2 regions of the Caballeronia sp. PC1 genome follow, and region 1 is predicted to be linked to the other one. Evidence: riboswitches for the same ligand, from Rfam matches in the RefSeq annotation. Region 1 holds a riboswitch; the other holds the start of a gene.
The links. A riboswitch is a leader RNA that binds a small molecule or an ion and turns the genes downstream of it on or off. The one in region 1 is predicted to bind FMN.

Region 1 (3,774 bases):
CGCTGCAACTGCTGATGGCCGTGTTCATCGTCGGCAACGTGTTGTGCGCGGTCGCGCCGGGCTACGGATTGCTGATGGTCGCGCGCGTCGTGACCTCGTTCGCGCACGGCTCGTTCTTCGGCATCGGCGCGGTCGTGGCCGCGTCGCTCGTGCCGGCGGACAAGCGTGCGAGCGCCATCGCGCTGATGTTCACCGGGCTCACGCTCGCGAATGTGCTGGGCGTGCCGTTCGGCACGTTCATCGGTCAGGAACTGGGCTGGCGCGCGACGTTCTGGATCGTCGCGGGCCTCGGCGTGCTCGCGGCGCTCGGCGTCACGGCGCTGGTGCCGAACCGGCACGACGCCGCGCCGAGCGGCCTGGGCCGGGAAGTGCGTGTGCTGCGCGACCCGCAAGTCTGGCTCGCATTGACGATGACGGTGCTCGGCTTCGGCGGCGTGTTCGTCGTGTTCACCTATATCGCGCCGATTCTCGAACAGGTCGGCGGCTTCTCGCCGCGCGCGGTCACGCTGATTCTGGTGCTGTTCGGCGCCGGTCTGACGATCGGCAATACGATCGGCGGCAGACTCGCCGACCGCGCGCTGATGCCCTCGCTGATGGGCATTCTCGTCGCGCTCGCCATCGTCATGGCGGTGTTCGCGAAGACGAGTCACAGCCAGATCGGCGCGATCGTCACGATTTTCGTATGGGGCATCGCGGCGTTCGCGACGGTGCCGCCGCTGCAGACGCGCGTCGTCGAGAAAGCGAAAGACGCGCCGAATCTCGCTTCGACGCTCAATATCGGTGCATTCAACGTGGGCAATGCCGGCGGCGCGTGGCTCGGCGGCGCGGTGCTGACGCACGGCCATGCGCTCGATGCGCTGCCGTGGGCTGCGGCGCTCGTCGCGCTGGCCGCGCTCGGCGTGACGTTCTGGGCCGCGCGGCTGGACGCGCCGCGCATTACATCCGAAGTAAAAGCGGCCGACGCCTGCTGAGCGCTTATCATGTTGGCTCAACGTAATCCGAGCCAACATGATCGATCATCTCATCTGCGATTGCGACGGCGTGCTCGTCGATAGCGAAGTCATCGCGGATCGCGTAATGCTGGACGTCCTTACCGAGACGTTTCCCGGCATCGACTTCAAACCGGTCGTCAAGACGGCTTTCGGGCAGCAAACGTCGCGCTTTCTCGCGCATCTGGAGACCCGGTTCGGCATTGCCATGCCGCCGAATTTCGTCGATACGATCGAGGCGCGCGTCTCCGTGGAGCTTGCGCGCTCGGTCGGACCGATCGCGGGCGTGCGCGCCGCGCTGGAAGGCTGCGGCCTGCCGGTCGCGGTCGTGTCGAACAGCCGGATGGAGCGCGTGCGCGCGTCGGTGCGGCGTGCGGGGCTGGCCGAGATCGTCGGCGCGCGGGTGTTCAGCGCGCAGCAGGTCGAGCGGCCGAAGCCTTATCCGGATGTCTATCTGCTCGCGGCGCGCACGCTTGAAGTCGATCCGGCGCGCTGCCTCGTCGTGGAGGACAGCGTCGCCGGACTGACGGCGGCGCGCGCGGCGGGCATGAAAACCATCGCGTTCGTCGGCGCGAGCCATATTCCGTCCGGCTACGCTCAGGTGCTGCGCGAAACCGGCATCACGCGGATCATGGAGCACATGAACGAACTGCCCGCGCTCGTCGCGGCGGGCGTGCGCGGGGATTTCGGCGACGTGCTGTCCTGATTTTTAAGCCGCTTCTTACGCCACTTCTTCGACCGCTTCGACAGCCGATTCACGCGCGGCCGCCAGCGCCGCGCGGAATTCGACCAGTTCCGCGATGGTCAGCATCGGCAGGCCGTGTTCCTTCGCGAAGCGCTCGACTTGCGCGCCGCGCGTCATCGTGCCGTCGGCGTTCATCAGTTCGCACAAAACGCCTGCGGGCTTGAGGCCGGCGAGGACGGCCAGATCGACCGTGCCTTCCGTGTGGCCGCGCCGCGCGAGCACGCCGCCCGGCATCGCGCGAAGCGGGAAGACGTGACCGGGACGGACGATATCGCCCGGCTTCGCGTGATCGGCGATGGCCGCGCGAATGGTCGTCACGCGATCGGTTGCCGACACGCCCGTGGTCACGCCTTCGCGCGCTTCGATCGACACGGTGAACGCGGTGCCGTAGCGGCTGCCATTGGCGGCGGCCATCGGCGGGAGTTCGAGCGCGCGCACTTTTTCGTCGGGCAGGCACAGGCACACGATGCCGCTGCATTCGCGGATCAGAAGCGCCATCGTGGCGTCGGTGAGCTTTTCGGCGGCGACGATCAGATCGGCTTCGTTCTCGCGATCGTCGTCGTCCTGCAACACGACGGGGCGGCCTTCGCGCATGGCGTCGAGCGCGACGGCGATGCGCGACGGAATATCGAACGATGCGAGTTGCGGGAGATCGGCGGAGGCGTCATCGGCGATGACGGCGGGTGCGGCGAACGACAGGCTGCTGGTGGCTTGGGTCTGGGACATGTGAAACGCTCTCGCGCAAAAATTAAGCGAAAAACGTTTCAGGGCATTGCAAACAGACAGAACGGCACCCCACGGCGACGCTGGAGCGGCGTCGTCCGGATAGACGCGATGGATGGATCGCGACGGGGAACGAACATGACCATCTGCACATCTTCTCTCATCCGGACTATGACCGTCGGCTCTGGCGTCTCACCAGATCTGCTGACCCCGCGCATGGTGCCGGCGCGGGCGCTCGCGGGCTCATGGTCCGGCCGCGAAGCCTCGCCACATACCGCCGGTGGGGAATTGCACCCCGCCCTGAAGACGTACTGAATGCCTTCGGGCCGAATGACCCGTCAGCTTTTTTAGGATACCGCACGCGCCGGTTTTTTGCACCGCCGCATGCGTCATATGCTTTGCGCAAAGCGACATATGCGATTCGGCCCTCAGCTATCCGCCCAGGCCTTCGCCGCGTTGACCGCGCGCTGCCACCCGGCGAGACACGACTCGATCTCGCGTGCGGGCATCGACGGCGCGAAACGCCGTGCGAGCTGCCATTGCGCCTTCAGTTCGTCGATATCTTTCCAGTAGCCGACCGCGAGCCCCGCGAGATAGGCCGCGCCGAGCGCGGTCGTCTCGGCGACGCGCGGGCGCGCCACATCGACGCCGAGCAGGTCCGCCTGAAACTGCATCAGCAGATCGTTCGCGCAGGCGCCGCCATCGACGCGCAATTCGCCGATCCGCATGCCCGAGTCCGCCTCCATTGCCTTCAGCACGTCGAGCGATTGATACGCGATCGAATCGAGCGCCGCGCGCGCGACATGGCTTGACGTGGTGCCGCGCGTGACGCCGAACAGCGAGCCGCGGGCGCGCGCGTTCCAGTGCGGCGCGCCGAGTCCGGCGAACGCGGGCACGAAATAGACGCCGTCGCTATTCGGCACGCCGCGCGCGAGCGTTTCTATTTCGCTCGCGCGGCGGATGATGCCGAGCCCGTCGCGCAGCCATTGCACGACGGCGCCCGCGATAAAGATGCTGCCTTCGAGCGCATAGTTCACCCGATCGCCGATCTGCCACGCGATCGTCGTGACGAGGTTGTTGCGCGACTCGATCGGCTTCTCGCCGGTGTTCATGACGAGAAAGCACCCCGTGCCGTAGGTGTTCTTCACCATGCCGGAGTCCGTGCACATCTGGCCGAAGAGCGCCGCGTGCTGATCGCCGGCAAGCGACGCAAGCGGGATGTCCGCGGCGAACACCGTGCCTTGCGTCGCGCCGTACACCTCGGACGACGTGCGCACTTCGGGCAGCATGTTGCGGGGAATATCGAATGCGTCGAGC
Region 2 (3,774 bases), on a different contig from region 1:
GCGTGCAATTTCGTCAATTTCTTTTACACCGCACTCGGACACAGGGGTGTACCTGTCGAGCCTGTGAAACACGAAGCTGACCATCAAAATTCCCGCGAGCACGAACACCGTAGCGATGGCTGCAAAGGCGGGCGCCTGAGAGTCAGTCTTGACCGCAGCAATCGCTACTGCTGAGGTGAAAGCAAGGTAGGCGATGATGGCGGCCACGACCTCAAACATGCTTCGTCGCTTTCCATCGGCTATCTCGGAGTGTGTTAGGGGAGGTCGAATTGAGGACGACGCTTTGGATTTCATTGCCATGGCCGATTTCCGGTTCAGTGCCGTCGACTGCCAACGGGCGCTTTCCGCTTTGATAGTTTTTGAAGCCACTAATCGATGCCGACCTTAACGTGTACGGCGCTCAAATACGACATTACAGAACCACTCGCGTAAATTGAGATGAGCGGCGTAGGGAGTTTAGTAAGTTTGTTTCTCCATAGCAACTAAACAAATAGCGAAGACTCCGTCAGCAGAAGTTCGATTTGGCTACTCGCACGTCTCAGTGGGCGGCGGGAGCATCCTTGCGCATCACTACCACCTCGATCCTATTTGGATAGACGGGATTGGATATGGTAATGGTAGGTTGAGGAATGGCGATCCATGCAACGTTAGCTGGGTAGCACTACAATCGCTCGACATTTCTTCGGCTAAGGCCGCCGCTAACGTCCTCAGTACGCTCATGCAAACTAAAACATTCTGGCGTGACAAAATCTTCCGTAGCGCTCTCGCAGTCGCACTCAGCCTCGGCACGACGTCAGCATATGCCGATCGTTGGGGTTTGCAGATCGCAGGTGGCGTAGCCAATCACGACTTCAAGAAGGCTGATGTTGGGGTTGTGTGGGATCCGAACCTGACTTGGTGGGAAGTTAGTGGATTTCATTTCACGCTCGTCGGTGAAGGGCACATCGGCTACTGGCATACGACCGAGAGCAACGCTGTGAATTCGAACGTGTGGGAGTTTGGCCTTACTCCAGTTCTGAGGTTCATAAAGAGTTCCGGCTACTTCCGACCATTCGTTGAGGCCGGAGTCGGCGTGAGAGTGCTGTCGCATGCTCGAATAACGCAAGACTACACGCTATCGACTGGTTTCCAGTTTGCCGATATGGTTGGCGTCGGCATGATCTTCGGGCAGAAGCAGAGCTACCAGGCCGGGTTCCGCTTTCAGCATCTATCGAACGCGAGCATCAAAGAGCCGAACCCTGGCATCAATTTTGAACAGATTTATCTGCAATACAATTTCTGATCAGAAAACACGAACGCATCGTTCTGAATATGCGAACAGGAAGTCGCGAGGTGTCGTCCACGTGCCGTCTCCTCGAGCGAAGCGGTGCCAATAATTGGTTTGGAAGATAAGTTGCGCTCTTTGCGCCATTCCGCCCCAAGCCTTCCTGCTGTTGGGCCGAGACGTTACACGCGGTTATCGCAGTCGGTCTGGCAATCGTTTTCTCATTGCTTATGCAAATCATGCTTTGTCGCACGAGTGAGAACGGTGTGCGTGGAACGAATGCGTCATTCTCTCTCTTTCACTCACCAGGCGTGAGAATTGGGGCGCGTTTTTTATTGTAGATTCGTGGTACCGTACACCTCGTTCTTCATGTCATGAAGAGCATGTTCTCGGGGCGGGGTGAGATTCCCCACCGGCGGTAATCATCCAGCAATTGCCAAGGGATGTAGCCCGCGAGCGCTTATCGAATGATCGCTTGTTCGATAGGGTCAGCAGACTCGGTTAGATCCCGGGGCCGACGGTATAGTCCGGATGAAAGAGAACAGGATAGCTAGTTAGATTAGGCGCGCTCGCGCATGTGTGCGCATGTTCGCGCCTAGTTTTCATTCGCTGTCCTTCGCCCTGTTCACACTAACAGGCATAGGCTCATGAATAGCTCCAACCCTATCGAAGCAGACGTAGTCTCTTCCGCTGGTTCTCAGCGTCCCCGTATCGCATTTGTCCAAGCCTGCTGGCATCGAGACATCGTCGATCAATGCAAGGCCTCATTTGTCGAGTCGTTGGTCAAGAAGGGCTTTGATCTGGAAGACATTGAACTCTTTGAGGTGCCGGGCGCATTTGAAATCCCGCTCCATGCCAAGCGGTTGGCGCAAAGTGGGCGTTACGCGGGCATCGTCGCGGCAGGGCTTGTTGTCGACGGTGGTATCTATCGGCATGATTTTGTTGCGACGGCAGTTATCAACGGGCTGATGCAAGTGCAACTCGAAACGGGCACGCCGGTGTTCTCTGCGGTTCTGACGCCCCATCATTTCCACGGCGGCGTAGAACATATCAGCTTTTTTGCAGAACATTTTGTGGTCAAGGGCGCCGAGGCCGCGCATGCGTGCGCAGATACGGTGGTCAAACTGAGCGCCTTGCCAGTTTGACGTCGGTCAGTTGAAGAACACGCGATTTAAAGTGGCCCGGCGTTGGGCCACTTTCCCAAGGGCGAGGCTCGCACATCTCGCGAAATAATTTCGCGGTTGGCGCGGGTCTCGTCTAAAGCACGGCGAAATCAAGTACCGGTAAGACCTTGGAGGCTGATCTTCGACACTGTGTTGGCAGGTTGCTCAACGAGCTTCGTCAGTGTGCCGTTGGGTCCGATCGCGTATGACACGATTTTGTCGTCGCCGGCATAGTCCTGATATAGGTATTTGCCGTCCGGACTAATCCAAGAGTCGTTAGCGAATGCGGAAGCTTGACCTGCAACTGCCGTTTCTGTCGCAACCGCTGCGTTGACGAGTGTCAGCTTACCGGTAGTGTCGAGAGAGAAAAGCGACACCGCGCCACTACCGTTGCCAACGTAGGCAAACTTGTTGTCCGGCGTCAGAGCAATCCAGCACGGCGCTTGTTGGCCGGTGACAGCGATAGGTCCACTTAGCGTCGAAAAGCTTCCCGATGAGGAAAGCGAATATGAACTGGCCGTGCCTCCGGCTGCCTCTGTGACGATGTAGGCGGCTGCCAGCGCGCCGGAACCGAATCGGCCACCGAACGGCCCGACCCCCGCTGACTTACTACTGACCGGCTGTCCCAGCGTTCCATCATTGTTGATCGGATAGGCGAGAAGCATGTTCAATGGCGTGACAGGAGTGACGGTCTTCAGGAACCCATTGACGACAACAAACTTCCCGTCGGGGCTGACGGCGACTTGGGTTGGAAGGGCATCTTGCACAGCGACGGTGTACTGGGCGAGTGATGTGAGTTTCCCATCGGACCCGACGCGATAGGCGCCAAGCTCCTGAGCACCCTGTTGATGGGTCACATAGAGCACGCCGTTCGAAAACGCCAGTGATGTTGGACGTACGCCTCCGGTCGGTGAGACCGCCAACAGCGACAAGTCGCCTGAACTGGTGATTGAGAACGTGCTTACGGTATTGTCGCCCGCGTTGGCGACAAAGAGGCGTGTGCCATCGGGCGAGACGATGAGACTGTTGTTACTGGTCAAAGCGTCCGGCGCCACGATGTTGCCCATGAAGTAGTTGACGCCGTTTGTCCCTCTGCCTCCTGTCGCGACCGTTCCCTTCGGCGTAAGCGTGCCATCTGCGTTGCGCACGAAGCGCACAACCGTGTTCGATGAGTCGTTAGTTTGTGCAAACAGTTGGTGCACGGGTGCCGGATTGTCGTCGGAGCCGCCGCCGCACGCAGCAAGCATGGCGGACATAGTTGCTGCCAGCAGAATATGTTGCTTCATTCCTCGTTACCTCTCGCAGTTGGAAATGTTGCTCATGACCGTTGTCTGAATTTGTGTAAGC

Region 2: it holds a riboswitch for FMN, as region 1 does, so the genes downstream of both, LY284_RS29510 (6,7-dimethyl-8-ribityllumazine synthase) here and ribB (3,4-dihydroxy-2-butanone-4-phosphate synthase) in region 1, are expected to answer to the same signal.

Annotation. Positions count from the first base shown of each region.
Region 1 is NZ_JAJUBH010000001.1:2,171,124-2,174,897, reverse strand. It holds gene LY284_RS10445 (MFS transporter) at 1-971, shown strand, start outside; gene LY284_RS10440 (HAD family phosphatase) at 1,009-1,695, shown strand; gene ribB (3,4-dihydroxy-2-butanone-4-phosphate synthase) at 1,711-2,460, opposite strand; FMN riboswitch at 2,606-2,769, opposite strand; gene glpK (glycerol kinase GlpK) at 2,886-3,774, opposite strand, start outside.
Region 2 is NZ_JAJUBH010000003.1:1,069,323-1,073,096, forward strand. It holds gene LY284_RS29500 (hypothetical protein) at 1-219, opposite strand, end outside; gene LY284_RS29505 (acyloxyacyl hydrolase) at 719-1,282, shown strand; FMN riboswitch at 1,646-1,811, shown strand; gene LY284_RS29510 (6,7-dimethyl-8-ribityllumazine synthase) at 1,912-2,409, shown strand; gene LY284_RS29515 (beta-propeller fold lactonase family protein) at 2,538-3,713, opposite strand.